DNA from 2 places in the Nocardiopsis sp. CA-288880 genome. Region 1 is predicted to be linked to the other one. Evidence: predicted binding sites of a transcription regulator. Region 1 holds the regulator's gene; the other holds the start of a gene.
What was found. The regulator HrcA, encoded in region 1, represses chaperone genes, less so after heat shock. The targets are predictions, from matches to a motif close to TTGGCACTCTCNNNNNGAGAGTGCCAA.

Region 1 (14,818 bases):
GGGCCGCGCGGGGCCCGGCGGGGCCGGTTCCGGCAGCGGCCGGGCGCGGGTCCCGGGCGGTCCGGGCCCGCGCCCTGTCCGGAACGGTCCGGGGCCCGGGACCGGCCCCTACCCGGGGGGCCAGTTGAGGCCGCGGCCGCCCAGGAGGTGGCCGTGGAGGTGGAAGACCGTCTGCCCGGCCCCGCTGCCGGTGTTGAACACCAGCCGGTACCCGGTGTCGGCGACGCCCTCGGCCACGGCGACCTCGTGTGCGTCCCGGACGATCTCGTCCAGCAGCCCGGCGCCGGCCGCGGCAGCGGTGACGGCGTCGGGGTGGTGGTCGCGCGGGACGATCAGCACGTGCGTGGGCGCCTGGGGGTTGATGTCGCGGAAGGCGAGGGTCCGCTCGCCCTCCCGGACGATCTCGGCGGGCACCTCCCCCTTCACGATCTTGCAGAAGAGGCAGTCCTCATGGGCCATCGCGAACCTCCGTGGTGTGTTCGCGGCCGCCGGAACGGCCGCCGTCTGGGGGTTGTCCCGGACCATGATGCCGCAGGTCGGTGCCGGGCGGCCCCTCCCGGCAAGGCCGCCGGCCGCGGTCCGGGAGCCCGTTCGGCAACGGCCTCCGTCCCAGGCGCGATAGGCTTTCCACCCGTGCGCGTCGGGTCGTCGGAAACGTCCGCCCCGGCCCGGTACCCACGTGTTCGGAATGAAACGCGCGTCTACCTGGAAAAGAAGAGGTATGCCCTTTCGTAAACCCCGCGACAAGGGTGTGCGTCGAACTGACGTGACGACAGAAACCATGGTGGCCGGAGCCCCCACGGCCCCGCTCTCGGTGGAGTGGGACGCCGACCACGCCGTGACGGAGCTCTACAGGGAGCACTACCGTCCGCTCGTTCGGCTCGCATCCCTTCTCGTCCGCGACCACGCGACCGCGGAGGAAGTCGTTCAGGACTCGTTCGTCGCGATGCACGGCGCCTGGCGCCGGCTGCGCGATCCGAACAAGGCCCTGTCCTACCTCCGCCAGGCGGTGGTGAACAAGGCCCGGTCCGTGCTCCGCCACCGGGCTGTGGTGGAGAAGCACGCCCCCAAGGCCCTCCCCGACGCGCCCAGTGCCGAACACGGCGCCCTGAACCTGTTGGAGCGGGAGGCGGTCATCCGTGCCCTGCGCAAACTACCCACCCGTCAGCGAGAGGCCATCGTGCTCCGGTACTACGGCGACCTGTCAGAGGCTCAGATCGCGGACGCCATGGGGATCAGCCGGGGCGCGGTGAAGAGCCACACGTCCCGTGGCATCTCCTCGCTCCGCTCTGTTCTGGAGCAGACGACATGACCGGTCCGACAGATCCGACCGAAGACGCCTTCGAGGACCGGCTGCGCCAGGTCCTCATGGCCGAGGCGAGCACGGTGGAGCCCTCTCCGGAGGCCCTGAACCTGATCCGCGAGCGCACCGAGCGCAACCGCGGCTTCGCCTGGTTCGGCCTGCCCTGGCTACGACCGGTGGCGGCGGTGGCGGGGGCCGTGATGATCGCCGCCTCCGTGGTCGTGTCCAGCCCCCAGGTCCGCGACCAGGTGCTGGAGTTCGTCCCGGCGGGGGCCGACCGCCACGGCGCCCCTCCCGAGCACGACGCGGACGGCGGCGGCGTGGCCGCCCCCGACCCGTCCTCCGACTCCACCGAGGGGAGCACGCAGCAGCCGGCGGAGCCGCCGCGGGACCCCGAGAGCCCGCCCAGCTCCGGCGAGGACGAGGACCCGGCCGAGGAGGGCGTCGAGACCGCGTCCACCTGCTCTCCCCCCGCGGACGGGCCGGCGCCCTCCCCCAGCGCCTCCGCGGAGGAGAAGGACGACAGCGCCTCCGCCTCCGAGGAGGAGTGCGACCCGAGCGAGGAGCCGACCGACGGCGAGGCCGGCGGCGGTGACGAGAGCGGCAGCGGCGGTGGCGGGGAGGCCCCCGGCTCCGGCGCCGGGGACGAGGGGGCCGGCGGCGGCGGTGAGGAGACCTCCGGCGGCGGTTCCGGCAGCACCGGCGGCGACGCCACCAGCAACCGGGCCGTGCCCGGGGAGTGACACGCGGGCCCGGCGCGCCGGGTCCGACGACGGAGGCGGCCGGGGGATCCCTCCCCCGGCCGCCTCCGTCGTCCCGTCGGCGGTGCGCCCGCTCCCGGCCCCGTGCCCCTCGCCGCTACCAGCGCCCGGTGCGCGCCTGGAGCACCGCCAGGGCGGCGACCCCCGCGGTGGAGGTGCGCAGCACGCTCGGTCCCAGCAGGGCCCGCACGGCGCCCGCCTCGGTGAACGCGCCGAGCTCGGCGTCGGAGAACCCTCCCTCGGGGCCGACCACCACGACGATCCCCGGACCGTCGCCCGAGGGCAGGTCCAGTTCGGCCAGGCGTCCGGCCCCGTCCTCGTGCAGGACCACGCCCAGGTCGGCTCCGGACAGCAGCCCGGCCACGGCGGACCGGTCCGCGAGGTCCTCGACCAGGGGCAGCCGCCCCCGCCGCGCCTGCTTGGCCGACTCCCTCGCGGTGGCCCGCCACTTGGCCAGCGCCTTGGCCGCCCGGTCGCCCTTCCATCGGGTGACGGAGCGCTCGGCGGCCCAGGGCACGATCGTGTCCACCCCGGCCTCGGTCATCATCTCCACGGCCAGTTCGCCGCGGTCGCCCTTGGGCAGCGCCTGGACCACGGTCAGGCGGGGACGCGGCGCGGGTTCCTCCCGGCGCTCCACCACCGTGCAGACGACGTGGTCCCTGCCCACGGCGGACACCGTGCACCGGGCACGCAGGCCGAGACCGTCGGACAGGTCGACGGTCTCGCCCTCCCTGATGCGCCGCACGACGGCGGCGTGGTGCCCCTCGGGGCCGTCCACCGTCACCCGGTCGGCCGCCAGCGCGGCGGTCCCGACCAGGAAGACGGGGGGTGTCACTTCGCGCCGAAGGCGTCGCGGAGCTTGGCGAAGAGGCCGCCGTGCCCGGGGCTGAACCGCCCCGGGGACTGGTCCTCGCCGCGCAGCTCGGCGAACTTGCGGAGGAGGTTCTCCTGCTCCTCGTCGAGCTTGCCCGGGGTCTCCACGTCGACGCGGATGCGCAGGTCGCCCCTGCCTCCCCCGTCCAGGTGCGTGACGCCCTTGTTGGACAGGGTGATGACGTGGCCGGAGTTGGTGCCCGGCCGCAGATCGATGTTCTCGGTCCCGTCCAGGGTGTCGAAGGCGAAGGACGCGCCCAGCGCGGCGGCCGTCATGGGGACCGTCACCGTGCAGTGCAGGTCGTCGCCGCGCCGCTCGAAGGTCGGGTGGGGACGCTGGATGATCTCCAGGATGATGTCGCCGCGCGGGCCGCCGTTGGGGCCGACCTCGCCCTCTCCGGCGAGCTGGATCCGGGTGCCGTCGTCGACGCCGGCCGGGATCTTGACGGTACGGGTGACCTTCTCGCGCACCCGGCCCTCCCCCGCGCAGTCGCCGCAGGGGTTGGTGATGACCGAGCCCTGGCCCGAGCACTGCGGGCAGGGGCGGGAGGTCATGACCTGGCCCAGGAAGGACCTCGTCACCTGGGAGACCTCGCCCTGGCCGTGGCACATCTCGCACGTGGTGCGGTGCGAACCGGCCGCGGTCCCCTCGCCCTGGCACGTCTCGCACAGGATCGCGGTGGGGAAGGTGATCTCCTTGCTGACCCCGAACGCGGTCTCCACCAGGTCCAGTTCGACCCGGATCTTGATGCTGCGCCCGCGCCGGACCCGTTCCCGGGGGCCGCGCCCGCCGGGCTGGCCGCCGCCGAAGAAGGCGTTCATGATGTCGTCGAAGGCGAACCCGCCCCCGCCGCCGAAGCCTCCCGCGCCGCCACCGCCGGGAGCGTAGGGGTCCTGGCCCATGTCGAACATCCGGCGCTTGTTCTCGTCGGAGAGGACCTCGTAGGCCTGGGTCACCTCCTTGAAGCGCTCCTGGGTCGCGGGGTCGGGGTTGATGTCCGGATGGAGCTCGCGCGCGAGCCTCCGGTACGCCTTCTTGATCTCGTCCTTGGACGCGTCGCGACGCACCCCGAGAACCTGGTAATAGTCTCTGGCCACTGAGTTACTGTCCTGCCAAAATCTGTCCGACATACCGAGCCACGGCGCGTACCGCTCCCATTGTTCCCGGATAGTCCATCCGGGTGGGCCCCACGACACCGATCTTGGCGAGCGACTGGTTTCCCACACCGTAGTCGGCCGAGACGATGGAGGTGGACCGGAGACCCTCGTGGAAGTTCTCCGCGCCGATGCGCACCGTGAGCATTGACGGGTCCTTCGCCTCACCCAGCAAACGGATGAGGACCATGTTCTCTTCCAGCGCCTCCAGGACGTCCCGCAGGCTGGCGGCGAAGTCCACGGCGGCGAGGTTGGCCGTCCCCGCGAGGACGATCTTCTCCTCGTGCCGTTCGACGAGGCTCTCCAGCAGGACGGAGAGGACGGCCACCGCCATCTGGCGGTGTTCGGGCGGGACCTGCGCGGGCAGGTCCTCCACCGCGTCGGGCACCTCTCCGAGGTGGAGACCGGAGATGGCGCGGTTGAGCATGGAGCGCAGGTCGTTGACCGCGGTTCCGTTGACCTCGCCGAGGCCGTCGATGACGCGCTGCTCGACCCTGCCCGTGTCGGTGATCACGACCATCATGACCCGCTGGCCCCCCAGGGGGACCAGCTCGACGTGCTGGACCGAGGAACGGGTCAGCGACGGGTACTGCACGATCGCGACCTGGCGGGTGAGCTGCGCGAGGAGCCGCACGGTCCGCGCGACGATCTCGTCCAGGTCCACCGCTCCGGCGAGGAAGGACTCGATGGCGCGGCGCTCCGGCGCCGACAGGGGCTTGACGGAGGAGAGCCGGTCGACGAAGAGCCGGTACCCCTTGTCCGTGGGCACGCGTCCCGCGCTGGTGTGGGGCTGGGCGATGTACCCGTCCTCCTCCAGCGCGACCATGTCGTTGCGGATGGTCGCGGGAGAGACCCCGAGCCTGTGCCGGTCGGCCAGCGCCCTGGAGCCGACGGGCTCGTTCGTGTTGACGAAGTCCTCCACGACCGCTCGCAGGACAGCGAGCTTGCGCTCGTCCAGCAACTCGCCACCTCCTGGCACTCCGGGGTCCTCAGTGCTAATTCTATGCCCGGCCGCAAACCCGGACGGCTACCCCTCGGCGGTAACACCGGCGGAGGCGCCGGATCTTCCCTCCGGCGCGGCGACGTGCGCCACGGCGCGGATGAACCGACACCCTCCCCCAGTAGACTGCACGACCGTGGCTACCAAGGGAACCGGCCGCTACGGCCGCGACGTGCTCGCAGGCGACTGGCGGCTGCCCCGTAAGGGGGCCGTGCGCGAGGTCGCCCTGAGTCGGGACCTGGTCGTGGAGGACGCCGACGAGGCCTTCTGCGGAGCGGTCGTGGCGTGGGACAGGTCCAGCGTGACCCTGGAGGACCGCGCGGGGCGCCGCAGGGTGTTCGACCTCGGCCCGGCCGCCTTCCTGCTCGACGGGAGACCCGTGACCCTGGTGCGCCCCGCGCCCGCGCCGCGGGGGCCCCTGCGGAGCGCGTCCGGCTCGGTGGCGGTGCCCGGGGCCGCCGCGCGCACGGCGCGCGGGAGCAGGATCTACGTGGAGGGCGCGCACGACGCCGAACTCGTGGAGAAGGTCTGGGGCCACGACCTCCGCATCGAGGGGATCGCCGTCGAGTTCCTGGAGGGCGTCGACGACCTGCCCTCGATCGTGGCGGACTTCTCCCCCGGCCCGGGCCGCCGCCTGGGCGTCCTCGTCGACCACCTGGTCCCCGGGTCCAAGGAGAGCCGGATCGCCGAGCGGGTGCACGGGGAGCACGTGCTGGTCGCCGGCCACCCCTACGTCGACGTCTGGCAGGCGGTGCGGCCGGGCGCCGTGGGGATCGGGGCCTGGCCGGAGGTTCCGCGCGGGCGCCCCTGGAAGGAGGGCGTCGTCGAGGCCCTCGGGTGGCGGATGGAGACCGGTGAGGCGTGGCGCAGGATCCTCGGATCGGTCCGTACCTATGCTGATCTGGAGCCCTCGCTGCTCGGACGCGTGGAGGAGCTCATCGACTTCGTCACGGGGCCCCACCCGGACGAGCCCCGGGACCCGTCGCCGGGTCGGGGCGCCCACCCGTGACCGGGCCGTTTTCGCGCCGGTGCGGCCCCAGGACCTAGGATTCTGCCCAGGGCGCGGTCCGGACACCCGGTGTCCGGCGCCGCGGTCGCCCGCCTCCGGCCCCGCGCGGTCGTCGGTACGAGCGAGAGTACAAGAACCGCCACTCATGAGCGGAGCCAAGGAAGAGCATGAGCGAGACCCCGACGAACCCCCCGTCCCCGGAGGACCCCGACCAGGACCGGCAGCCCGGGCAGCCGGACGGCGGGCAGCAGGAGCACGACCCCCGGGGTGAGGGCCGTCCGCAGCAGCCCGGGTACGGGCAGCCGTCGGACGGCCGGTCCCCGTACGCCCCGCAGCCCGACCAGGCACAGCCCCCGTACGGGCAGCCCTCGGGGGCCCAGCCCGCGTACGGGCAGCCCTCGGGGGCCCAGCCCGCGTACGGGCAGCCCTCGGGGGCCCAGCCCGCGTACGGGCAGCAGTCCCACCCGGGCCACGAACAGCCCTCCGGCGGCCAGCCCCCCTACGCCCCCCAGCCCGACCAGGCACAGCCCGGTGGACAGCCCGGCTACGGACAACCGCCCCAGCAGCCCTACGGCGGGCCCGCGTACGGGCAGCAGCCCCACCCGGGCCACGGACAGCCCTCCGGCGGCCAGCCCCCCTACGCCCCCCAGCCCGACCAGGCACAGCCCCCGTACGGCCGGCCCTCGGGCGAACAACCCGCGTACGGGCAGCCCTCGGGGGCCCAGCCCGCGTACGGGCAGCAGCCCCACCCCGGCTACGCACAGCCGACCGGCGGCCAGCCCCCCTACGCCCCCCAGCCCGACCAGGGCCACCAGGACTACGGTCAGCAGGCACAGCAGCCCTACGGGCACCCCCACCAGGCACAGCCCCAGCAGCCCTACGGCCAGCCGGCCGGCGGTCCGCAGGGGTACGTCCCCCAGCCCGACCACGCGCAGCATCCGCAGGCCTACGGACATCCCCAGCAGCCGCAGTACCCCGGGGCTCAGGCCGCCCACGGCCAGCCGCAGCCGCCCGCCCAGGGGAACGACAACAGCACGCTGGTGGCCATGCTCGCCCACCTCTCGGGCTTCGTGATCGCCTGCTTCGGCTGGATCCCGCCCCTCGCGGTCTACCTCGCCAAGCGCAACCAGTCGCCGTTCGTCCGGCACCACGCCTCGGAGGCGGCGAACTTCCAGATCACGCTGCTGATCCCGTACGTCTTCGCCTGGGTCGTCTTCATCGGTCTGGGTATCTTCTTCCCAGGACTGTCCTGGATCGGATCCCTCCTCATCGCGGTCGTCTGGATCGTGTCGATCGTGTTCGGGGTCATGGGCGCCAACGGCGCCAACAAGGGGACCTGGTACCGCTACCCGGTCAGCATCCGCCTGCTGAAGTGAGGCCGTCCCGAAGCACGGTCCGAGCGAGTCCACCCGAAGGAACCACCATGTCGTACCCGAACAACCCGCCAGAGGACCCCTACGGCCAGGGGGACCCGACCGGCCGCGACGACGGCTCCGGGGGCCGGTCGGGCGGCTATCCGCCCCCCGGCGGGTCCGGCGGATACCCGCCGCCCCCTCAGGACCCCTCGGGGTACCCGGGCGGCGGCCACCCCGGACAGCCCGGCGGGTACCCGCCGCCCGGCTACCCCGGACACCAGGATCCGGGCGGCTACCAGGGTCCGCCCGGCTATCCCGGGCAGCCCGGGTACCAGGAGCAGACCGGCGGCTACCAGCAGGGCGGCTATCCGCCCCCCGGCTACCCGCCCCACGGGGGCTACGGCCAGTCGTCGGCGACGACCGGTCAGCCCAACTCCGAGGAGCGCACGACGGCGCTCCTGACCCACCTCAGCGGGATCGTGCTGGGCTTCCTCGTCCCGCTGATCATGTACCTGGTGAAGAAGGACGAGTCGCCCTTCCTCCGCCACCAGTCGGCGCAGGCGCTGAACTTCCAGATCCTGCTGACCATCGGCTACGTCATCTCGATCCCGCTGTCGTTCATCCTCATCGGCGGGCTCCTGAGCCTGGTCCTGTGGGTGCTGGCCGTGGTGTTCGGCATCCTGGCGGGCACCGCGGCCAACCGCGGCGAGTGGTACCGCTACCCGGTCAACGTCGACTGGGTCAAGTAGCGGCGCGGCGCACGCCGCGGGAACGCCGGAGGGGGCCGGGCACCTGTCCGGCCCCCTCCGCGTGCGCGCGGGCCCTCAGGTGAGGTCGCGCACCACGGCGTCGGCGAGCAGGCGCCCCCGGCGGGTCAGGACGGCGCGGCCCGCGCCGTGGGCGCCGGCCTCCAGCAGGCCCTCGGCGACGGCGCGCTCGGCCGCGGCGCGCCCGTGCGGCTCCAGCAGGTCCAGCGGGCACCCCTGCTCCACGCGCAGTTCGAGCAGGATCCGCTCGAAGCGCCGCTCCTCCCGTGTGAGCACCTCGCGGGCCTGGCCCGGGCTGTCGCCCGAGTTCAGGCGGGCGGCGTAGGCGGCGGGGTGCTTGACGTTCCACCAGCGGGTGCCGCCGACGTGGCTGTGCGCGCCGGGCCCCACGCCCCACCAGTGACCGCCGGTCCAGTAGAGGAGGTTGTGGGCGCTGCGCCCCTCGGGCGTGCGCGCCCAGTTGGACACCTCGTAGGCCGTGAACCCGGCCCCGGCGAGGACGTCGTCGGCCATCAGGTAGCGGTCGGCCATCGTGTCGTCGTCGGGCTCGGTGAGTTCGCCCCTGCGCACCCGGGCGGCGAGGCGGGTGCCCTCCTCGACGATCAGCGAGTAGGCGGAGACGTGGTCGGGGCCGGCGGAGACCGCGGCGTCGAGGGAGGCCCGCCAGTCGTCGTCCGTCTCGCCCGGCGTGCCGTAGATCAGGTCGAGGTTGACGTGGTCGAACCCGGCCTCGCGGGCCCATCCCACGCACTGCTCGGGGCGTCCGGGGGTGTGGCCGCGCTCCAGGACCTTCAGCACGTGCGGGCGTGCGCTCTGCATGCCGAAGGAGATCCGTGTGAACCCGGCCTCGCGCAGCCGGACCAGGTACTCGGGCGTGACGGTCTCGGGGTTGGCCTCGGTGGTGACCTCGGCGCCGGGGGTGAACCCGAACCGGTCGCGGACCGCGGCGACGATCCGGCCCAAGTCCTCGGCGGACAGCAGGGTCGGCGTGCCGCCGCCGACGAACACGGTGCTGACCGGGGGCCTCGCGCCGGACAGGACCCGGTCGGCCAGCGCGACCTCGGCGACGGCCTGGTCGGCGTACGTGGCGCGCGAGGCCGTGGCGGTCCCGTCCCGGGAGACGAGCTCCTCCGCGGTGTAGGTGTTGAAGTCGCAGTAGCCGCAGCGTGTGACGCAGAAGGGCACGTGGACGTAGAACCCGAGCGGCTGCCCGCCGAGTTCGGCGAGGGAGGCTTCGGGCAGTTCCCCGGTACGCGGTACGGGGTCGCCGTCGAGGGCAACGGATGGCATGCCTCCAGTGTCACCGACACTGCGGCGTGCCCCGGCCGGACCGTCGCCGGGACGCGCCCCGGCCGGGGCGCGGGGCACGGAGAGATGGGACACAGGGCCCGGCGCCGGGGCGTCATCCGGCCCGGTCTCCCGCCCGCGCGGGGCGGGAGCGGTCTCCGGGGCGGCCCGGGCGGGGGCGGCGCAGCCGCGGCAGGGGTCCTGCCGCGTCCGGGACCGCGGACGCCGTCGTCCCCGGCGGGGCAGGGGGCCGGGGTCCGGCCGGGTCAGGGGTTGGCGTGGGCCGGGGAGGCGGCCAGCTGCGGGAGGGGGCCGCGGGGAGGGTCCACCCGCCCGGACGCGCTCCGCCGGTCGGGGGCGATGGCGGTGGAGCCGCGCACGACCAGCTCCGGGTCGAACATGAACTCCGTGTGGGAGACGGGGTGCCCCGCGATCTCGTCGCACAGGGCGCGCGCCGCGGCCAGCGCCATCGCGTTGACCGGCTGGCGGACGGTCGTCAGCGGGGGGTCGGTGAAGGCGATGAGCTGGGAGTCGTCGTACCCGACGACGGAGAAGTCCTGGGGGACGCGCAGGCCCCGCTGGCGGGCGGCCCGGATGGCGCCGAGCGCCATCATGTCGGATCCGCAGACCATGGCGGTGACGCCGCGCTCGATCAGGCGCACGGCGGCCGCGTGGCCGCCCTCGACGCCGAACAGGGACAGCTCCACGAGGTCGTTCCCGTCGAGGCCGTGCCTGGCGAGGGCCTGGTGGTAGCCCTCCAGCTTGCGGCGGACCGGGACGTAGCGCTCGGGGCCGCTGGTGAAGCCGATGCGGGTGTGGCCGAGGGCCACGAGGTGGTCGACCGCGAGCCTTCCGGCCTCCCGGTCGTCCGCGGAGACGAACGCCGAGGGGATGGCCTCGGCGAACCCGTTGACCAGGACGATCGGAAGTCTTCGTGAGACCAGGGCGTGGTACCGCTCGTGCGGTGCGGTGGTGTCGGCGTGCTTGCCGGAGACGAAGAGGATGCCGGAGACGTTGCGCTCCAGGAGCAGCTCCACGTACTCGTCCTCGGTTATTCCGCCCGGGGTCTGGGTGCACAGCACCGGCGTGTACCCGCGCTGGGCCAGAGCTCCCTCGGCCGCCTGGGCGAACATCGGGAAGACCGGGTTCTCGAGTTCGGGGATGACCATGCCGACCAGCCCGGCCGAGCGCTGCCGCAGCCGTGCGGGACGCTCGTAGCCGAGGACGTCGAGGGCGGTCAGGACGGCCTTGCGGGTTTCGGCGCCGACCCCCGGCTTGTCATTGAGCACCCGCGAGACGGTGGCCTCGCTGACGCCTGCGTGCCGCGCGATGTCGGCAAGTCGTGGACCCATGGGCGTAACTCTAGTCGAGATCGTCGTCACATGGCCGAAAGTTCGGGGTAATCTTGCGCAAGAACTTGCAGTCGCCACAGGGAAGGACCCTCGAAGATGGAGCCTCAGTCTCGCTGGTGGCGTGAAGCGGCCATCTACCAGATCTACGTGCGCAGCTTCGCCGACTCCAACGGTGACGGGGAGGGCGACCTCACCGGTATCCGGGAGCGCCTCCCCCACCTGGCGGAGCTCGGCGTGGACGCGATCTGGCTGACCCCGTTCTACGTCTCCCCCCTCGCCGACGGCGGCTACGACGTCGCCGACTACCGCGACGTCGACCCCCGCTTCGGCACGCTGGAGGACTTCGACGCCCTCCTCGGCGCAGCCCACGACCTGGGCATCCGCCTGATCATCGACGTGGTGCCCAACCACTCCTCCTCCGCCCACGCGTGGTTCCGCGAGGCCGTCGCCGCCGAGCCGGGCGACCCGGCACGGTCCCGGTACATCTTCCGGGACGGCAAAGGCCCCGACGGGGAGCAGCCCCCGAACAACTGGAAGTCGATCTTCGGCGGCCCCGCCTGGACGCGCCTCAAGCGCCCCGACGGCACCCCCGAGCAGTGGTACCTGCACCTGTTCGACCCGGAGCAGCCCGACTTCGACTGGACCCACCAGGAGGTGCACGACGAGTTCGACGACGTGCTCCGCTTCTGGCTCGACCGGGGTGTGGACGGGTTCCGCATCGACGTCGCGCACGGCATGGTCAAGGACCCGGGCCTGCCCGACATCGCCGAGGGCGCCAAGGCCGACCTGCTCGACGGCAGCACCACGCTGCCGTACTTCGACCAGGACGGCGTGCACGACATCTACCGGCGCTGGTCGGCGATCGCCGCCTCCTACCCGGGCGAGCGCGCGCTGGTGGCCGAGGCCTGGGTCGAGGACGCGAACCGGGTGGCCCGCTACCTGCGCCCGGACGAGCTGCACCAGGCGTTCAACTTCGAGTACCTGACCGCCCCCTGGGACCCGTCCCGCCTTCGGGAGGTCATCGACGGTTCGCTGGCCGCCAACGGCGCGGTGGGCGCGACCACCACCTGGGTGCTGTCCAACCACGACGTGACCCGCCACGTGACGCGGTTCGGCGGCGGGGAGCAGGGGCTGCGCCGGGCGCGCGCCGCGACGCTGCTCATGCTGGCCCTGCCCGGCTCGGTCTACCTGTACCAGGGCGAGGAGCTGGGCCTGCCGGAGGTCACCGACCTGCCGGACGACGCGCTCCAGGACCCGACCTGGGAGCGTTCGGGCCGTACCGAGCGCGGCCGGGACGGCTGCCGGGTGCCGCTGCCCTGGGAGGACGGGAGCGCGCCGTTCGGGTTCGGCCCGGAGGGGAGCACCCCGTGGCTGCCCGTCCCCGAGGGCTGGGGCGCCCTGTCGCGCGCGTCCCAGCGGGGCGTGGAGGGCTCGACCCTGGAGCTGTACACCAGGGCGCTCGGGCTGCGCCGTGAGCTCGACGCCCTGGGCGACGGCGCGATGACCTGGCTGGACGCCCCCGAGGGCGTGCTGTACTTCGAGCGTGAGCCGGGCGTGCGCGTCGCGGTGAACCTCGGCGGGGAGACCGCGCGGATCGCGGCGTCCGGCGAGGTGCTCGTGTCCAGCGGTCCGGTGGACGCACCGGCCGACGGCTCCCTGGCCCTGCCGGCCGAGACGGCGGTCTGGCTGCGCGGCTGACGCCGTGCGGGCGGCGCCGGACACCGGCGCCGCCCTTCCCCGCCCGCGGCCCCCGCCGCACCCCCGCACCCCTCCCCCGCACGGGCGCCCCGCCGCCGGCCCCCCGCCCCCGCCGACCGCGCTCCCCCTGAAGCGGCTTCCGCCCCGACGGAGCACGCGGAGCGTTCCCCCGCCCCGGGGCCGCCGACCGCCCGCCGCCACGGCTCACGGCCACGTCACACCCAATGGTGTGACTAAATGAGCGTTCATCACAGATATCATCATCAGGCGGTCACCGCGCGACTACCCCTGGCAGGCGATCACACGTCCGTTTCCGCGGTGTTTCCACATCTTTATGCAGCAAGTCTGCAAAGCCTTTCAAAGCTTGCAAGTTATTGCTAACGTCACATCACCACGCATGCCCGCGACGGACCCGGGGCCACCGGCGAACCGCATGCGCGACCTCCTCAGCACGGCCTCCCGGAAGGAACACACCATGAGATTCCGCAGCGCACCAGTGGTGACAGGCATCGCCGCGATCGCCCTGATGGCGACCGCGTGCGGTGGCGGCGGTGAGGGCGGGGGCGACGAGGCGTCGGCCGAGGGCGCCCTCGTCATCTGGTCCGACCCCGAGCGCGCCGACGCCATCCAGGGGGCCGCCGAGGAGTTCGCCGAGGCCAACGGGATCGAGGTCGACGTCCAGAGCCTGACCTTCGGCGACATCCAGGGCGACCTGCTCAACGCCCACCAGGCCGGGAACGCGCCCGACGTCTTCATCGGCGCCCACGACTGGACGGGCAACCTGGTGCGCAACGGCGCCGTCCAGCCCATCGAGCTGACCGGCGACAGCGCCGCGGGCCTGGACGAGACCTCGGTCCGGGCGCTCGACTACGACGGGCAGCTCTTCGGTGTGCCGTACTCGCAGGAGAACATCTTCCTGATGCGCAACACCGAACTCGTTCCCGACGCCCCCGAGACCTTCGAGGAGATGGTCGAGGTCGGGACCGGGCTCAAGGACGCCGGTGACACCAGCGAGGTGCTCTCCATGGCCGTCACCCAGGAGGGCGACCCCTTCCGGATGAACGCCCTGTTCGGCTCCGCGGGCGGCTACCTGTTCGGCCAGGACGACGAGGGCAACTGGGACCCGGCCGACCTCGGCGTGGGGTCGGACGAGTCCATCGCCGCCATGGAGCGGATCGCCGAGTACGGCGAGGCCGGCGAGGGGGTGCTGCGGCGCTCCATCGACCTGGAGAACGACGCCGTCCTGTTCTACGAGGGCGACGCGCCCTTCTTCGTCGCCGGCCCGTGGAACATCGCCGACGCCGACGAGGCCGGGATCGACTACGCGATCAGCCCCATCCCCGGCTTCGAGGGCGAGGGTCCCGCCACCCCCTACATCGGCTACCAGGCGTTCTTCGTCACCGAGGGCAGCGCCAACAGCGCCCTCGCCCAGGAGTTCGTGACCAACTACGTCACGGACACCGACTTCATCCTCAGCCTCTACGAGGCCGACCCGCGCACCCCGGTCCAGCTGGAGGCCCTCGAGGCGGTCTCCGCCGACGACCCCAACATCGCGGCGATCGCCGAGGCCGGCGCCGAGGGCACGCCGATGCCCTCCATCCCCGAGATGGGCGAGACCTGGGAACCGCTGGGCATCGCCCAGGCCGCCATCATCGGCGGCGCGGACGTCCGTGAGGCCATGGAGGCCGCCCACGAGACGATCGCCGACCAGATCGGCGAGTAGCGGTGGCGCCAAGGAAAACCGACTCCGCGGGCGCCCCCGGCAAGGGGGCGCCCGCCCGCCCCGGCCTCCCCGGGGGCCGGTTCGCCGGCAACGGCTCGCTCGGCGGGCAGCTCGTCAAGATCTCCCTCCTCGGCCTGTTCACCGCCCTCGGCGTGTGGGCGGCCCTCCCCCTCTACGCGGCGGGCAACTGGCCGGGCATCGCCCTGGTCGCCGGCGTCGTCGCACTCGTCTACGCGGTCTACCTGTCCAAGCGCGCCGTCCCGGTCAAGTACCTGGTCCCGGGCGTGCTGTTCCTGCTCGCCTTCCAGATCCTGCCCGTGCTCTACACGATGAGCACGTCCGTCACGAACCTCAGCGACGGCCACCGCGGCGACAAGCAGCAGGCGATCGCCGCCATCGAGGCGTACTCCGTGAGCAGCCCCGACGGTGCTCAGGAGTACACGCTCACCGTGGCGGTCACCGGCTCTCCCGAGACCGGTGAACTGGTCTTCCTCCTGGTCGACGGCGAGGGCTCCGCCTACGCCGGCGACGCGGA
Region 2 (14,818 bases), 2.4 Mb from region 1:
CGCCCGAGGGGTCCGGTGGAGAACGCCGTCCGCGGGGTGAGGTCGTCGCCCCGAGCGGGTGGTGCGTTCACGTGACCGAAAAGAGAAGGCGGAAGGGGCTCAGAGCTGGATGCCCAGCTGGCGTGCGTTGCGCTGCCGGCGGCGGTCGGCGCGCAGCCGGCGCAGGCGCTTGACCGTCATCGGGTCGAACGCCAGGGCCTCGGGGCGTTCCACCAGCCCGTTCAGCAGTTGGTAGTAACGGGTCGCGGAGAACCCGAACTCGTCACGGATCGCCTGCTCCTTGGAGCCCTCGAACTTCCACCACTGGCGTTCGAAGGCGAGGATGCGCTGTTCGCGTTCGGCGAGGGCCGACTGACCGTCTCCGGTCGGACCGATATTCGGCATGGGACACCCCCTGGACGGGAAATTGGTTTGTCCGGATCGGCGCGACTCATGCTAGCGACTCGACATGCCGTATGCGGACCCGAAAACACAGGACTGGCAGCAGGGATACAGTTACGTTCTCTACCCCCGGGGTCACTTGTACACGCCTGAATCCTGTGCCCATGACAGGATTGGGGAGGTCCGGGGAGGGCCGCGTGGAACGTCGACCGCATCGTTCGAGGGAGCCAGACGTGCTCGGGGGCAACAGTCGTGACAGGACACACACACGCCATGTTCTTGGTGGGACCGCCGCGGCCTGCGCGGCCGTCACCGTCCTCGGCCTGACGGCGGTCCCCGCCGCGGCCGACGGCCAACCGGACCTGAGCCCGGAGCAGTGGGGCCTCCAGGCGATCGGGGCCCGGGAGCTCTGGGAGGAGACCCAGGGCCAGGGCATCACCGTGGCGCTGCCCGGGATCGCCGTCTACGAGGACCACCCCGACCTGGTGGACAACGTCACGGTCGACACGCAGTTCGGGGAGGACGGCGACCGGGACGAGGGCAGCGGCGCCGCCGCCCTGGTCGCGGGGCACGGCCACGGCATGGACGCCGACGGCGGCGTGCTGGGGGTGTCGCCCGCCTCCGAGCTCCTGGTGCTGCCCACCGGGAACGAGCTGCCCGCCGCCATCCGCTTCGCCTCGGAGGAGGGCGCCCAGGTCATCCTGCTCCCGGAGACCGACGGGTCGGTGGACCTGACCGGCGCCACCCAGGACGCGGTCCGCAACGGCGCCCTGGTCGTGGGCCCGGCGGGGGGCCGTGACGACGCGAACGTCCTCACGGTCGCCGGCACCGCCGAGAGCGGCGAGCTCATCCCGGGCTCGCCGGAGGCCGCGGGCATCGGACTGACGGCCCCCGGGGCCGACCTGGAGACCGCCGGACCCGACATGGGGCAGGTCCAGGTGACCGGTACCCCGTACGCCGCCGCCATGGCGGCCGGCGCCGCCGCGCTCCTGCGCGCGGACTTCCCGCAGCTGCGCCCCGAACAGGTCCGCGAGGCCCTGGTCGAGGGCGCCCAGCAGGGGCCCGGAGGACTGCCCGCCCTGCACCTGCCCAGCGCGCAGACGCAGGCGGCCGGGATCGCGCAGGACATCCCCCTCATCGACGAGGAGCTCGTGAACGAGGGGGAGGAGTCCGGGGGCGTGCCCGTCTGGGCGTGGTTCGTCACCGTCGGCGCCGTCGTGGTCCTCGGGATCGTCCTGCTGGTCGTCTGGATCCGCCGCAGCACGGCCGACCCCTACGGGGTGGAGGCCGAGCGCCGCGAGGAGGACGAGCAGATCGCCGCCGAGCGGGCCGCCGAGGCCGGTCCCGCGAGCCGCCGCAAGCCGAGGGGCGGCCGCCGCCGCAAGACGCGCGGCGACTGATCCGGGCCGACGCCCGCCGCGCCCGCCCCCGTCCGGGGGCGGGCGCCGGTGTGCGCGGGCGCCGTTCGCGCGTGACGCGCCCCTGTGCCGTGCGACGCGCCCCGCGCCGGAGGGGACCGCCCGGTGGACGCCTCCCCCGTCCGCCGCCCCCGCCGGGCGGCGCGTGGAAGGGCCGCGCCGGAGCCGGGCCCCGGGGCCGCGCGCGGGCCCCGCGGAGCCCTTCCGGAAGGCCTTTCCGGCCCTCCGGGGCGGGAAGCGTCGCGGCTCGTCACACCCGGCCCACAGCCCGTGATGTGACGTCTGCGCGTGCATATGTAAGCACGCTCGGACGCTCTTGACGCGGGCTCCCGGGGGGACAAGGCTTTGGAGAATGTCTCCCCTCGAAGCATCGCCGTTGCCCTCACGAGGTGCTCCGCCGGTCGCCTCCCCCGACTCCCGCAACCTCGTCAACGGCCGCGTCCACATCTCCCAGTACGACGCCAAGTGGCCCTACCTGTTCAAACGCGAGTCGGAGAAGGTCCGCGCAGCCCTCGGCGACCGCGTGCTCCTCTTCGAGCACGTCGGATCGACCGCGGTCCCGGGCATGGCCGCGAAGCCGTGCGTCGACCTGCTGCTGGTCGTCGCCGACCCCGCCGACGAGCCGTCCTACCTTCCCGACCTGCTGGCCGCCGGCTACTCCGTGGTGATCAGGGAGCCCGACTGGTACGAGCACCGGGTCCTCAAGGGGCCGGACATCAACCTCAACCTGCACGTGTTCGGGGAGGGCTGCGAGGAGGTGGAGCGGATGCGCCTCTTCCGGGACCACCTCATCGCCGACGCCGGGGCGCGCGAACGCTACACCGCGGTCAAACGCGAGCTGGCCGAGCGCACCTGGGAGCGCATCCAGGACTACTCCGACGCCAAGACCGCCGTCGTGGAGCAGCTCCTCGACGAGGCGCGGGCGCGGCGGACGGCGTCCCCGGGCGACTGATCCGCGCGGCGCGGGGCGCGAACCCGTGCGGGGCGCCCCGCCGACCCCCTCCGGCAGACCGCGGGGCCCCGGCAGACCGCAGGGCCCAGGCCGGGCCCAGGCAGGGCCCCGGGCCCCGACGACGGGCCCCGGCCGGGGCGGAGGCGCTCAGCGGGCCCCGTCGGGCGTCCGGGCCCCCGGGGGCCCGCGCGGTCCGGCCCGGGGCCGCCGGGACGCGTCCACCGCCCCCGGGCGCTCCCGCGGATGCCGAGCGGCTCGAGCGGGGCCGCTGCCGACGGGACTCCGGGCGGTGGCCCGTGGCACGGACCGACCGTGTCAGTCCAGGGACCGCAGCTGGTCCTGGAACCACCGGCGCGGCGGCAGGGCCACGGCGGCCTCCGCCAGCCCCTCCCGGCGCTTGCGGCGCTCGTCCTCGGGCATCGACAGGGCGCGGTGCAGCGCCTCCGCGGTCTCCAGCGTGTCGTAGGGGTTGACCAGCAGGGCGTGCCGCCCCAGCTCGTCGGCGGCGCCGGCCTCGCGCGAGAGCACCAGCACCGCGTCGTGCTCCGACAGCACCGGCCCCTCCTTGGCCACCAGGTTCATGCCGTCCCGGGTCGGGTTGACCAGCAGGACGTCGGCCATCTGGAACGACGCCAGCGAACGCGGGTAGTCGTCGTTGACCTCCAGCACCAGCGGCGTCCACTCGGGGGTCGCGAACTCCTCGTTGATCTCCTTGGCGGTCCGCAGCACCGCGTCCGTGTACTCGCGGTACTCGGGCACGTCCCCGCGGCTCGGGTAGGCGAACGCCAGGTGCGTCACCCGGCCCCGCCACTCCGGGTGGGAGGTCAGCAGCTCCCGGTACGCCTCCAGCCCGCGCACGATGTTCTTGGACAGCTCGGTGCGGTCCACCCGCACGATGAGCCGGGTGTCGCCGACGGCCTCCCGCAGGGTCGCGCGGCGCTCGGCCACGGCCGGCTCGGCGGCGCTCGCGCGCAGCCCCTCCTCGTCCGCGCCGAGCGCGTGCACGCCCACCCCGACCAGCCGGCCGCCGTACTCCACGGTGCGCCGGGCGAAGTCCACCTCCGCGCGCAGGATCTCCGCGCAGCAGCGCAGGAACGCGTCCGCCCAGCGGGGGCTCAGGAATCCGAGCCGGTCCGCGCCGAGCATGCCCTCCAGCAGCTCGCGGGCGACGTGCCCGGGCAGCATCCGGAAGTACTCCGGCGGCGCCCACGGCGTGTGCGAGAAGTGCGCGATGCGCAGGTCGGGGCGGCGGGTGCGCAGGATGCGCGGCACCAGCGCCAGGTGGTAGTCCTGCACGGCCACGCGGGCGCCGTCCGCGGCGCCGGTGACCAGGGCCTCGGCGAACGCGTTGTTGTAGGCGGTGTAGTCGTCCCACCGCCGCCGGAAGTCCGAGCCGAACGACGGCTTGTTCGGGATGTCGTACAGCATGTGCTGCACGAACCACAGGGTCGAGTTGGCGACCCCGGTGTAGGCGCCCTGGAAGGTCCGCTCGGGGATGTCCAGCATGTGGACCCGCATGCCGCCGAGGTCGTGCGCGCGGTCCAGCCGGGCCCCGGGCGCCTCCTCCGCCGCACGCCTGTCGGCGTCGGACAGGGCGGCGCACACCCAGAGGCTGTCGATCTCCGTGGCGACGGAGATCATGCCGGACACGAGCCCGCCCCCGCCCCGACGCTGTTCCAGAGAACCGTCGTCGGCGGTGGAGAAGGACACCGGTCCCCGGTTGGAGGCGATGAGGATCTGGGCCTTGTCCACGTGGTCGTCCTCTCGAAGGTGCGGATGGGCCGTCGCCGCCGCCTGGGCGGTCGGGCGCGGCCGTCGCGGAAGCGGATCGCACCCTATGTCTCGCCGGTCGACAGCCGCCCCAAACCCCTCGGGGGCCGACGGTGCCGCGCGTCACGCTCCCGAAACAGGGCGCGTGCGCCCCCGGCGCGCCGACCGGCGACGTCTCAGCATGTGAGCGGGTTCGTGTTACCCGGATCACCAGCCGTGGAAAACCGGCCGACGAGTCCGTTACAGTGACCGTGCGGATCCGACAGGACCGCCCACAACTTCATATTGCTCATCCAGAGGGGTGGAGGGACCGGCCCTGCGAAGCCCCGGCAACCATCCCAGCGCGCACTACTCACGAACCCGTGAGGCGGCTGGGGCAGGTGCCAACTCCGGCCTGGGGACAAGGTGTCCGCCAGGGAAGATGAGGGGAGACGCCTCGCCATGGCGATCACTGCCGCCGAACCCACCTCCGTCCGCGCCTTCGGCCCCGGAACCGCGCTCTCCTGTCGCGAATGCGGTCGGCGCTACGAGCTCACTCCCAAGTTCGCCTGCGAGTTCTGCTTCGGCCCCCTCGAGGTGGCCTACGAGTTCGGGGACGTCACCCGCGCCGACATCGAGAGCGGCCCCAACAGCATCTGGCGCTACCGCTCCCTCCTCCCGGTCCCGGACAACGTGGCCGAGCTGCCCAACATGGCCCCCGGCCTGACCCCGCTGGTGAAGGCCGACCGCCTCGCCGCCGAGCTGGGCATCGACTCCCTGTACGTCAAGGACGACTCCGGCAACCCCACGCACTCCTTCAAGGACCGCGTGGTCGCCATCGCGGTCGAGGCGGCGCGCACCTTCGGCTTCACCACCCTGTCCTGCTCCTCCACGGGCAACCTGGCCGGCGCGGTCGGCGCCGCCGCCGCGCGCGCCGGGTTCGACTCCTGCGTGTTCATCCCCGCGGGGCTGGAGGAGGCCAAGGTCGTCATGGCCGCCGTCTACGGGGGCAAGGTCGTCGCCATCGACGGCAACTACGACGACGTCAACCGCTTCTGCTCCGAGCTGATCGGCGACCCGGCCGGCGAGGGCTGGGGGTTCGTCAACGTCAACCTGCGCCCCTACTACGGCGAGGGCTCCAAGACGCTGGCCTACGAGATCGCCGAGCAGCTCGGCTGGCAGCTGCCGGAGCAGATCGTCGTCCCGATCGCCTCCGGCTCCCAGCTCACCAAGATCGACAAGGGCTTCCAGGAGCTGATCAAGCTCGGCCTGGTCGAGGACCGCCCGTACCGGATCTTCGGCGCCCAGGCCACGGGCTGCTCCCCGGTCGCGCAGGCCTGGGAGAAGGGCATCGACGTCATCCAGCCGGTCAAGCCCGACACCATCGCCAAGTCGCTGGCGATCGGCAACCCGGCGGACGGGCCGTACGTGCTCGACATCGCCCAGCGCACGGGCGGCTCCGTGGAGCACGTGGGCGACGACGAGATCGTCGACGCCATCAAGCTCCTCGCCCGCACCGAGGGCGTCTTCGCCGAGACGGCGGGCGGCGTCACCACGGGCGTGCTCCGCAAGCTGGTGCGCGAGGGCCGGCTCGACCCGAAGGCGCGGACCGTGGTGCTCAACACCGGGGACGGGCTCAAGACCCTCAACGCGGTGGACGCCGGCGTGACGGCCACGATCAAGCCGTCCCTGAGCGCGTTCGCCGACGCGGGCCTCGTCTGACCGCCGCTCCGCAAGCACAGTCCGTCCCGGCGGGGCCGTGCGACGGCCCGCCGACCCACAGCAGAAGGAAGAACACCGCCATGAGCGCCAGCGTCCGCGTCCCCACCATCCTGCGCACCTACACCGACGACGCCTCCGAGGTCGAGGCGAAGGGCAGCACCCTCGCCGAGCTCTTGGACGACCTGGAGGCCAACTACCCGGGCATCCGCGCCCGCATCCTCGACGACAGCGGCAAGGTGCGCCGCTTCGTCAACGTGTACGTCGGAGACGAGGACGTGCGCTTCGAGAAGGGCCTCCAGACCGAGATCGCCGACGGCGCCAAGGTCTCCATCATCCCGGCCGTCGCCGGGGGCTGCTGACCGCTCGCCGCGCGCCGTCACGGCGCCGCCCGCCGCCGCCCGCGAGGGGGCGGCCCCGCCCCCGCGCGTCGCGGCGGGCCGGGCCGCCCCCTCGCGGCGTCCCTCCGCCCCGGCGCCCGGTCCGCCCGCCGGGGCGGGAGGCGCGGTGGGCACGGGGGCCGCGCCCGTCCGGCCTCGTATTCTGGGGGCCGGTGGAGACGAGTGGGGACGGCGATGTCGGCGACGAGGCTGCTGGTGCTGGGAGCGGTGCGGATCCACGGGGGGACCCACGGGTACCGGGTGGGCCGCGAGCTCATGTCCTGGGGCGCCAAGGACTGGGCCAACGTCAAGTGGGGCTCCATCTACCACGCGCTGAACAAGCTCACCTCCGAGGGCAGGCTGCGGGAGTTCGTCGCCCCCGGCGACGAGGAGGTGGGCCGCACCTCCTACGCGCTCACCGACGAGGGGGAGGCCGAGCTCCGCCGGCTGATGGGCGAGGCCCTGCGCCACGCCGGAGACGACCACGGCCTGCTGTGCGCCGGGATCACCCTGATGACCTCGCTGCCGCGCGCGGAGGCGGTCGGGCTGCTCGAGGAGCGGCTCGCCGCCCTGGAAGCGGCGTCCCCGGGGCTGGGCGACGCGGCCCGGGCCACGGACGCCGAGTGGGGCAAGCCGCCGCACGTGCGCGAGCTGTTCACGCTGTGGCGGCTCACCACGGACGCCGGCGCCGAGTGGACCCGTCAGCTGATCGCCTCGCTGGAGGCCGGGAAGTACACGATGGCCGACGACAGCCCCCGCGCCTTCGGGCTGCCGCCGGTACGCGACGACGCCTGACCTCCGGCGCCCGGTTCACGGAGCCCGCCCGGTTCCCGGCCGCGTGCGCCCGGCGCCCGCCCGGCCCACGGCCGCGTGCGCCCGCCCGGCCCGCGCGCCCGGCCCGTGCCGTGTCCCCTCCCGTCCGCACGGTCCCCGGGTCCCGGCACGGCGTGCGCCCGCGGGACGGCGCCGGCTCCCGAGCCGCACTCCTCCCCGGCGAGCTTCCCCCGCACCCGCCCCCGTGCCGCATCCCCGTCCCGTGTCGCGTCCCGGCCGCGTGCGCCCGCGGGGCAGCGCGTCGTCCCGTCCGGCGGCACACGCCCGCCTCCCCCTCGCGCTCCCCGCGCACGCCGTCGACGTTTCTGCGGGCCCCGACCAGGGCCGATCCCCGATCCCCTTGTTCAAGTTTGAATATTCGCTTGCGGCGGGGCGGCCCGGGCGTCATATTCAAGTTTGAATAAGGAGGCGGAATGATCCACACGCACCAGCTGACCCGGACGTTCCGGGTCGGCAAGGACGTCGTCGAGGCCGTGCGCGGCGTCGACATCGACGTCGGGGAGGGCGAGATCGTCGCGCTCCTCGGGCCCAACGGGGCCGGGAAGTCGACCACGCTGCGCATGCTCACCACGCTGCTGGAGCCCACCGCGGGGACCGCGACGGTCGCCGGACGCGACATCCGCACCGAGCCCGCCGAGGTGCGCCGCAGGATCGGGTTCGTCGGACAGGGGAACGGGTCCGGCGGCGACCAGCGGGTCGGGGAGGAGCTGCGCACGCAGGGGCTCCTGTACGGGCTCGACCGCCGCACCGCGCGCCGCCGCGCCGACGACCTGCTCGACATGCTCGACCTGGGGGGCGCCTCCGACCGGGAGGCGGGCAAGCTCTCGGGCGGCCAGCGCCGCAGGCTCGACATCGCCATGGGGCTCGTCCACGAGCCCGGCCTGCTCTTCCTGGACGAGCCCTCCACCGGGCTCGACCCGCACAGCCGCGCCAACCTGTGGGAGCACGTCGCCCGGCTGCGCGACCGGCTCGGCACCACCGTCGTGCTCACCACCCACTACCTCGACGAGGCCGACGACGCGGCCGGGAGGGTCCTGGTCATCGACCACGGCCGCGTCATCGCCGACGGCACCGCCGACGAGCTCAAGGGCAAGGTCTCCGGCGACCTGGTCACCTTCTCCGTCCGGTCCGAGGAGGAGGCCCGCACGGGGGCGCGGATCGCCGAACGCGTGCCCTCCGCCGGGGCCGCCGAGGTGGCCGCGGTCCCGGGCCGGGACCCGGAGGTGCGCTTCCGGGTGGAGCGCGGCGACGGAGTCCTGCCCGAACTGCTGCGCACCCTGGACGCGGCCGGGGTCCCGCTGCTCTCCGTGCGGGTGCAGCGGCCGACCCTCGACGACGTGTTCCTGACCCTGACCGGGCGCAGCCTGCGCGAGGAGGAGGCATGAGCGTGAGTGGAACCACGCGGACCGCCGGGCCGGCCCCGGCGCGCGGACCGGGCGTGGCGCGCGACACCTGGACCGTGTTCGTCCGCCAGATGCGCCCGCTGCTGCACCGGCCGCTGCTCCTGGGCTTCGGGATGCTCCAGCCGGTGCTCTACCTGGTGCTGTTCGCGCCCCTGCTCACCGGGCTGGCGGGGGCCGAGGGCGAGAACCCCTGGCAGTGGTTCGTGCCCGGACTGCTGGTCATGCTCGCCCTGTTCACCGCCGGGTTCGCCGGGTTCGGGCTGCTGCCCGAGATGGCCTCCGGCGCGCACGAGCGGATGCTGGCCACCCCGGCGAGCCGGGTGTCGCTGCTGCTCGGGCGGGTGCTGCGGGACGTGGCGACGATGATGGCGCAGATGGTGCTCATCATCGTGCTGGTGATCCCGTTCGGGTTCCGGATCTCCGTGGCGGGCGCGGTGGTCGGACTGCTCCTGCTCGCCGTCCTGGGGATCGGGCTGTCCACCCTGTCGTACCTGACGGCCCTGGCGGTGAAGCAGACGTACGTGTTCGCGCCGGTGCTCCAGACGGTGATCATGCCGCTCATGCTGCTGTCCGGCGTGCTGCTGCCGATGGAGCTGGCGCCGTCCTGGCTGTACGGCCTGTCCCGGATCAACCCGGTGGCCTACGTCGTGGACGCCGAGCGCGCCCTGTTCGCGGGCGACTGGGGCCTGTCGGTCGGGATCGGCTGGGCGGTCGCGGTCGCGCTGGCGGTCGCGGCGCTGGGGTTCGGCTCGCGGGCGATGCGCAGGCTCGGCTCCTGAACCCGTCGGCCTCCGCCGGGCCCCGGTCCGGCGGAGGCCGTTCGCGCAGGCACGGAGGGTGTCGGAGCCTGTCCGCTGAGCGCGGAAATCCGCTCATCACGGGGTGTATGTGCAGGTAGATGCTGGTAGGAGGGGAGGGGAAATCGTGACCACATCGTTTGCACTCTCCATGGCCGAGTGCTAAAAAGGGACCTGGTTAGCACTCGCCTTCCTTGAGTGCTAACCGGATCGAGGCTGCGAGACCGCGGTTCCCGACAGCAGGGTTGTCGGAGCGCTCCGGTCGTCCGTCGCGGGCGCATGCCTCGTCCCATCGCGTATCAGCCCGGTCACGGGAGGACAAGAATCCAATGGCAGCCAAACTGATCGCGTTCGACGAGGAGGCCCGTCGCGGCCTCGAGCGCGGCATGAACCAGCTCGCGGACGCCGTCAAGGTCACGCTCGGCCCGAAGGGCCGCAACGTCGTTCTGGAGAAGAAGTGGGGCGCCCCCACGATCACCAACGACGGTGTCTCCATCGCCAAGGAGATCGAGCTCGAGGACCCCTGGGAGAAGATCGGGGCCGAGCTGGTCAAGGAGGTCGCCAAGAAGACCGACGACGTCGCGGGTGACGGCACCACCACCGCCACCGTGCTCGCCCAGGCCCTCGTCCGCGAGGGGCTGCGCAACGTCGCCGCCGGCGCCAACCCGATCAGCCTCAAGCGCGGCATCGAGGCCGCCGTCTCCCGCATCAACGAGGAGCTCGGCAACCTCTCCAAGGACATCGAGACCAAGGAGCAGATCGCCTCCACCGCCTCGATCTCCGCCGGCGACACGCAGATCGGCGAGACCATCGCCGAGGCGATGGACAAGGTCGGCAAGGAAGGCGTCATCACCGTCGAGGAGGGGCAGACCTTCGGGCTCGAGCTGGAGCTCGCCGAGGGCATGCGCTTCGACAAGGGCTACATCTCGCCCTACTTCGCCACCGACCTCGAGCGCATGGAGACGGTCCTCGAGGACCCCTACATCCTCATCGTCAACTCCAAGATCTCGAACAACAACGAGTTCCTGCCGGTCGTCGAGAAGGTCCTCCAGGCCGGTCGTCCGCTCGTCGTCATCGCCGAGGACCTGGAGGGCGGCGCCCTCCAGACGCTGATCGTCAACAAGATCCGCGGCACCTTCAAGTCCGTCGCCGTCAAGGCCCCGGGCTTCGGTGACCGCCGCAAGGCCCAGCTCGGCGACATCGCCGTGCTGACCGGCGGCCAGGTCATCACCGAGGAGGTCGGCCTCAAGCTGGAGAACACCGAGCTCGACATGCTCGGCCGTGCCCGCAAGGTCGTCGTCACCAAGGACGAGACCACCATCGTGGACGGCGCCGGTGACGCCACCGCGATCGCCGGTCGCGTGAACGAGATCCGCAACGAGATCGAGCGCACCGACTCCGACTACGACCGCGAGAAGCTCCAGGAGCGTCTCGCCCGCCTGGCCGGCGGCGTGGCCGTCATCAAGGCCGGCGCCGCGACCGAGGTGGAGCTCAAGGAGCGCAAGCACCGCATCGAGGACGCCGTCCGCAACGCCAAGGCCGCGGTCGAGGAGGGCATCCTGCCCGGCGGTGGCGTCGCGCTGCTGCAGGCCAGCGTCCCGGCGTTCGCCAAGCTCGACCTCGAGGGCGACGAGGCGATCGGCGCCGACATCGTGCGTCGCGCCATCGCGGAGCCGCTGAAGCAGATCGCCATCAACGCCGGCCTCGAGGGCGGCGTCGTGGCGGAGAAGGTCCGCAACCTGGAGCCCGGTTTCGGCCTCAACGCCGCCACCGGTGAGTACACCGACCTGTTCAAGGACGGCGTCATCGACCCGACCAAGGTCACCCGCTCCGCCCTCCAGAACGCGGCCTCCATCGCCGGTCTGTTCCTGACCACCGAGGCCGTCATCGCCGAGAAGCCGGAGAAGGCGTCGGCTCCCGCCGGCGACCCGACCGGTGGCATGGGCGGCATGGACTTCTAGGACCTCCTGGAGTTCAGGGGTCCGGTACGCGACCTCGCCCGCGACGACCGGGCGGCCCTTCGGGGCCGCCCGGTTTCGCTGTTCCCGGGGCCGGCGCCTCCGGTGACTGCCGGCGCGGGGGCCGCCGGGCGTCGGCACGGGCCCGGAACGGGGCTCCGACCGGGGCTCGGACGGGCCCCGGACGGCTGTAGCCGCGTGTGCGCGCTCAGACAGCCCCGTGCCAGGCGCGCCACAGGTCGGCGTACGAGCCCCCGCGCGCCAGCAGCTCGTCGTGGCTGCCCAGCTCGCTGACGCGGCCGTCCTCCACCACGGCGATCCGGTCGGCGTCGTGCGCCGTGTGGAGCCGGTGCGCGATCGCCACCACGGTCCGCCCCGACAGCACACCGGCCAGGGACCTCTCCAGGTGGCGGGCCGAACCCGGGTCCATCAGCGACGTCGCCTCGTCCAGCACCAGCACCTCCGGGTCGGCCAGCACCACCCGGGCCAGCGCGAGCTGCTGCACGTGGGCCGGGTCCAGCGCGAGGTCGCCCGACCCCACCCGCGTGTCCAGCCCGTCCGGCAGCGACCGGACCCAGGCGTCGGCGTCCACGGCGGCCAGGGCCGACCACAGCCGGTCCCGGTCCACCTCGGCGGCGTCCAGGGCCAGCGCCAGGTTCTCGGCCACGGTGCCCCGGAACACGTGGCTCTCCTGGCTCAGCAGGATCGCCCGCTCGCGCCGCAGCTCCGGTGACAGCCCCGCCATGTCCACCCCGCCGACGCGCACGCTCCCGGAGGTCGGCCCGTGCACGCCCGCGATCAGCTTGCCGAGGGTCGACTTGCCCGCGCCGCTCGGCCCGACCACCGCCAGCCGCTCACCGGGGCGCAGGACCAGGTCCACCCCGTGCAGGACCTCCGTGTCGGTGTAGCCGAACCGCGCGCCGCGCACCTCCACCGTCCCGTGCACGTGGTCGGCGTCCGCCTCGGCCGCCCCGGGACGCTCCTCGGCGAGCCGCACCCCCAGCAGGCGGCGCAGGCTCGTGAACCCCATCATCAGGCTGTCCACCTGGTCCACCAGCTGTTCCACGGGCCGGGTCATCTGCACGGACAGGAACACGGCCGTGGCGATCTGGCCGACGGTCAGCATGCCGTTGGCGTGCAGGAACCCCGCCACCAGGAACGTGCACGCGGTCGCGAACAGGTACGCGAACTCCAGCGGCGGGTACCACACGCACTGCAGCCACAGCGTGTACCGCTCGGCCCGGTAGGCGCGGCGGATCCTGGCCTCGGCCCGCGCGGTCTGGCGGAGCTGGCGTCCCAGCGCCTCCAGGGTGTGCGCCCCCTCCACGGTGTCCGTGACGCTCTGCGTCAGGTCGGAGTAGGTCGCCAGCTCCTGGATGTAGCCGTCCGGGGCGCGGCGGGCGTACCAGCGGGTGGACACCCAGATGATCAGCAGGGACGGCGCCCAGGCCAGGAGCAGCGCGGGGTGCAGCAGGCTGATCGCGGTGACGATGACGGCCACCGTCACGGTGCTCACGGCCATCACCGGCACCGAGTGGCGCACCGTGTGGCTCAGGTGCCCGATGTCGCGGCCCGACCTGGCCACCAGGTCGCCGGTCCCGGCGCTCTCCACCGTTCCGAGCGGCAGGCGCAGGACCGCGCGCACGAACTCCTCGCGCAGCTCGGCCAGCACCCCCTCACCGAAGCGGATCGACTGCGCCACCGACACGAGCGTGAACCCGGCGTGGAGCAGCAGGCCGACGACGATCACCACGGCCAGCAGGTCGATCCGGCCGGGGTCGGCCCCGCCGCGGACCGCGTCGATGACCGTGCCGAGCACCCACGGGGCGACGAGCGCGGCCAGCGCCGCCATCCCGTACAGGACCACGACGGCGAGCAGCCGCCCGCCGTGGTCGCGACCGGCCCGGCGGAGCCGTGTCCAGACCATGGACACGGGCGCCACGGGCAGGGCGGCGGCCTCCGGCTGCATCGGGATCCCGGGGTCGTCGGCGTGGGGGAGGGCGTGTTCGGCGGTCCGGGTCATGGCTTCCCACTCGTGGAGACGGTGCGCAGGACGGTGTCGGCGTAGCCGGGGGCGCTCGCGAGCAGGTCCCGGTGGGACCCCTCGGCGACGACGCGCCCGCCGTCCACGAACAGCACGTGGTCGGTGTGGTCGAGCAGGAGGGGGCTGGTGGTGAGCAGGGCGGTGGTGCGCCCCTTCCGCTCGGCGGCCAGCCGCGCGCCGATGGCCGCCTCGGAGTGGGCGTCCACGGCGGAGGCGGGTTCGACCAGGACCAGGATCTCGGGGTCCAGGCCGAACGCCCTCGCCAGCCGGAGGCGCTGCTGCTGGCCGCCGGAGTACTCGCGGCCGCGCTCGGTGAGGAGCGCGTCGAACCCCGCCGGGGACTGCCGTACGACGTCGTCGGCGTACGCGGCCCGGACCACCGCCGCCAGGCGGTCGTCGGACAGCCCCTCGTCCGGGGACAGCTCCTCGCGCAGCCGCCCGGAGAACAGGTGGGCGCTGTTGGACGCGACCAGCACGCGGCGGCGCACGTCGCGCAGCGGCAGGTCGCGCAGGCGCACCTCGCGGCCGGTCGCCGCTTCGACGAGCAGGGCGTCCGCGCCGTCCCCCTCGGCCTCGCGGTACCGGCCCAGGCGCTCGGCCAGGGCGGTCGCCCCGGCCGCGTCGGAGCACACCACGCCGGTGGTGCGCCCGGCGGCCACCACGACCCCGCTGGCGGGGTCGCGCAGGTCGCACGGGGCGGCCGGGGGATCGGCGGGGTGCTCGGGGTCGGGGTGGTCGTGCTCCAAGGAGAGCACGCGGACCACGTGGTCCGCCGCCACCCGGGCGGAGATGAACAGGGAGGAGGCGTGCATCAGGTGCCGCACCGCCACCGCCAGGTTGCCCGTGTACCCGTAGAACGCGACGAGCTGGCCCACGGTGATGTCCCCGGCGAGGGCCAGCCGGGCGCCGTACCAGACGATGCCCACCAGCAGCAGGCCCGGATACAGCTCGCGGACGGCCTGGAGGGCGGCGTCCATCCACCCCACCCGCACTCCGGCGGCGCGCACGCGCTGGGACTCCTCGCGGTAGCGGTCGCCGACGGTGCGCTCCCCGCCCACGCCCCGCAGGACCCGCAGTCCGGCGACCAGGTCGGTGGCCCGGGTGGTCAGCTCGGCCTGCCTGGTGCGGTGGTGCTCCTGGCGCCGGGAGAACGGGCGCAGCAGCGGCACCATGCCGACCACCA

Region 2: a site for HrcA is predicted at 9,773-9,799, ahead of groL (chaperonin GroEL). Genes of this name have one in related genera too.

What each region holds. Positions count from the first base shown of each region.
Region 1 is NZ_CP192105.1:5,795,260-5,810,077, forward strand. It holds gene ACQPYD_RS25095 (histidine triad nucleotide-binding protein) at 109-459, opposite strand; gene ACQPYD_RS25100 (SigE family RNA polymerase sigma factor) at 782-1,312, shown strand; gene ACQPYD_RS25105 (hypothetical protein) at 1,309-2,046, shown strand; gene ACQPYD_RS25110 (16S rRNA (uracil(1498)-N(3))-methyltransferase) at 2,162-2,899, opposite strand; gene dnaJ (molecular chaperone DnaJ) at 2,896-4,035, opposite strand; gene hrcA (heat-inducible transcriptional repressor HrcA) at 4,040-5,053, opposite strand; gene ACQPYD_RS25125 (DUF3097 domain-containing protein) at 5,229-6,101, shown strand; gene ACQPYD_RS25130 (DUF4870 domain-containing protein) at 7,148-7,477, shown strand; gene ACQPYD_RS25135 (DUF4870 domain-containing protein) at 7,525-8,205, shown strand; gene hemW (radical SAM family heme chaperone HemW) at 8,281-9,513, opposite strand; gene ACQPYD_RS25145 (LacI family DNA-binding transcriptional regulator) at 9,777-10,862, opposite strand; gene ACQPYD_RS25150 (glycoside hydrolase family 13 protein) at 10,959-12,560, shown strand; gene ACQPYD_RS25155 (sugar ABC transporter substrate-binding protein) at 13,036-14,283, shown strand; gene ACQPYD_RS25160 (ABC transporter permease subunit) at 14,286-14,818, shown strand, end outside.
Region 2 is NZ_CP192105.1:638,973-653,790, forward strand. It holds gene ACQPYD_RS02920 (DUF3263 domain-containing protein) at 100-384, opposite strand; gene ACQPYD_RS02925 (S8 family serine peptidase) at 615-1,781, shown strand; gene ACQPYD_RS02930 (GrpB family protein) at 2,152-2,751, shown strand; gene ACQPYD_RS02935 (alpha,alpha-trehalose-phosphate synthase (UDP-forming)) at 3,067-4,503, opposite strand; SAM riboswitch class I at 4,808-4,949, shown strand; gene thrC (threonine synthase) at 4,963-6,222, shown strand; gene ACQPYD_RS02945 (ubiquitin-like small modifier protein 1) at 6,303-6,581, shown strand; gene ACQPYD_RS02950 (PadR family transcriptional regulator) at 6,795-7,394, shown strand; gene ACQPYD_RS02955 (ATP-binding cassette domain-containing protein) at 7,847-8,818, shown strand; gene ACQPYD_RS02960 (ABC transporter permease) at 8,815-9,615, shown strand; gene groL (chaperonin GroEL) at 9,963-11,594, shown strand; gene ACQPYD_RS02970 (ABC transporter ATP-binding protein) at 11,800-13,614, opposite strand; gene ACQPYD_RS02975 (ABC transporter ATP-binding protein) at 13,611-14,818, opposite strand, start outside.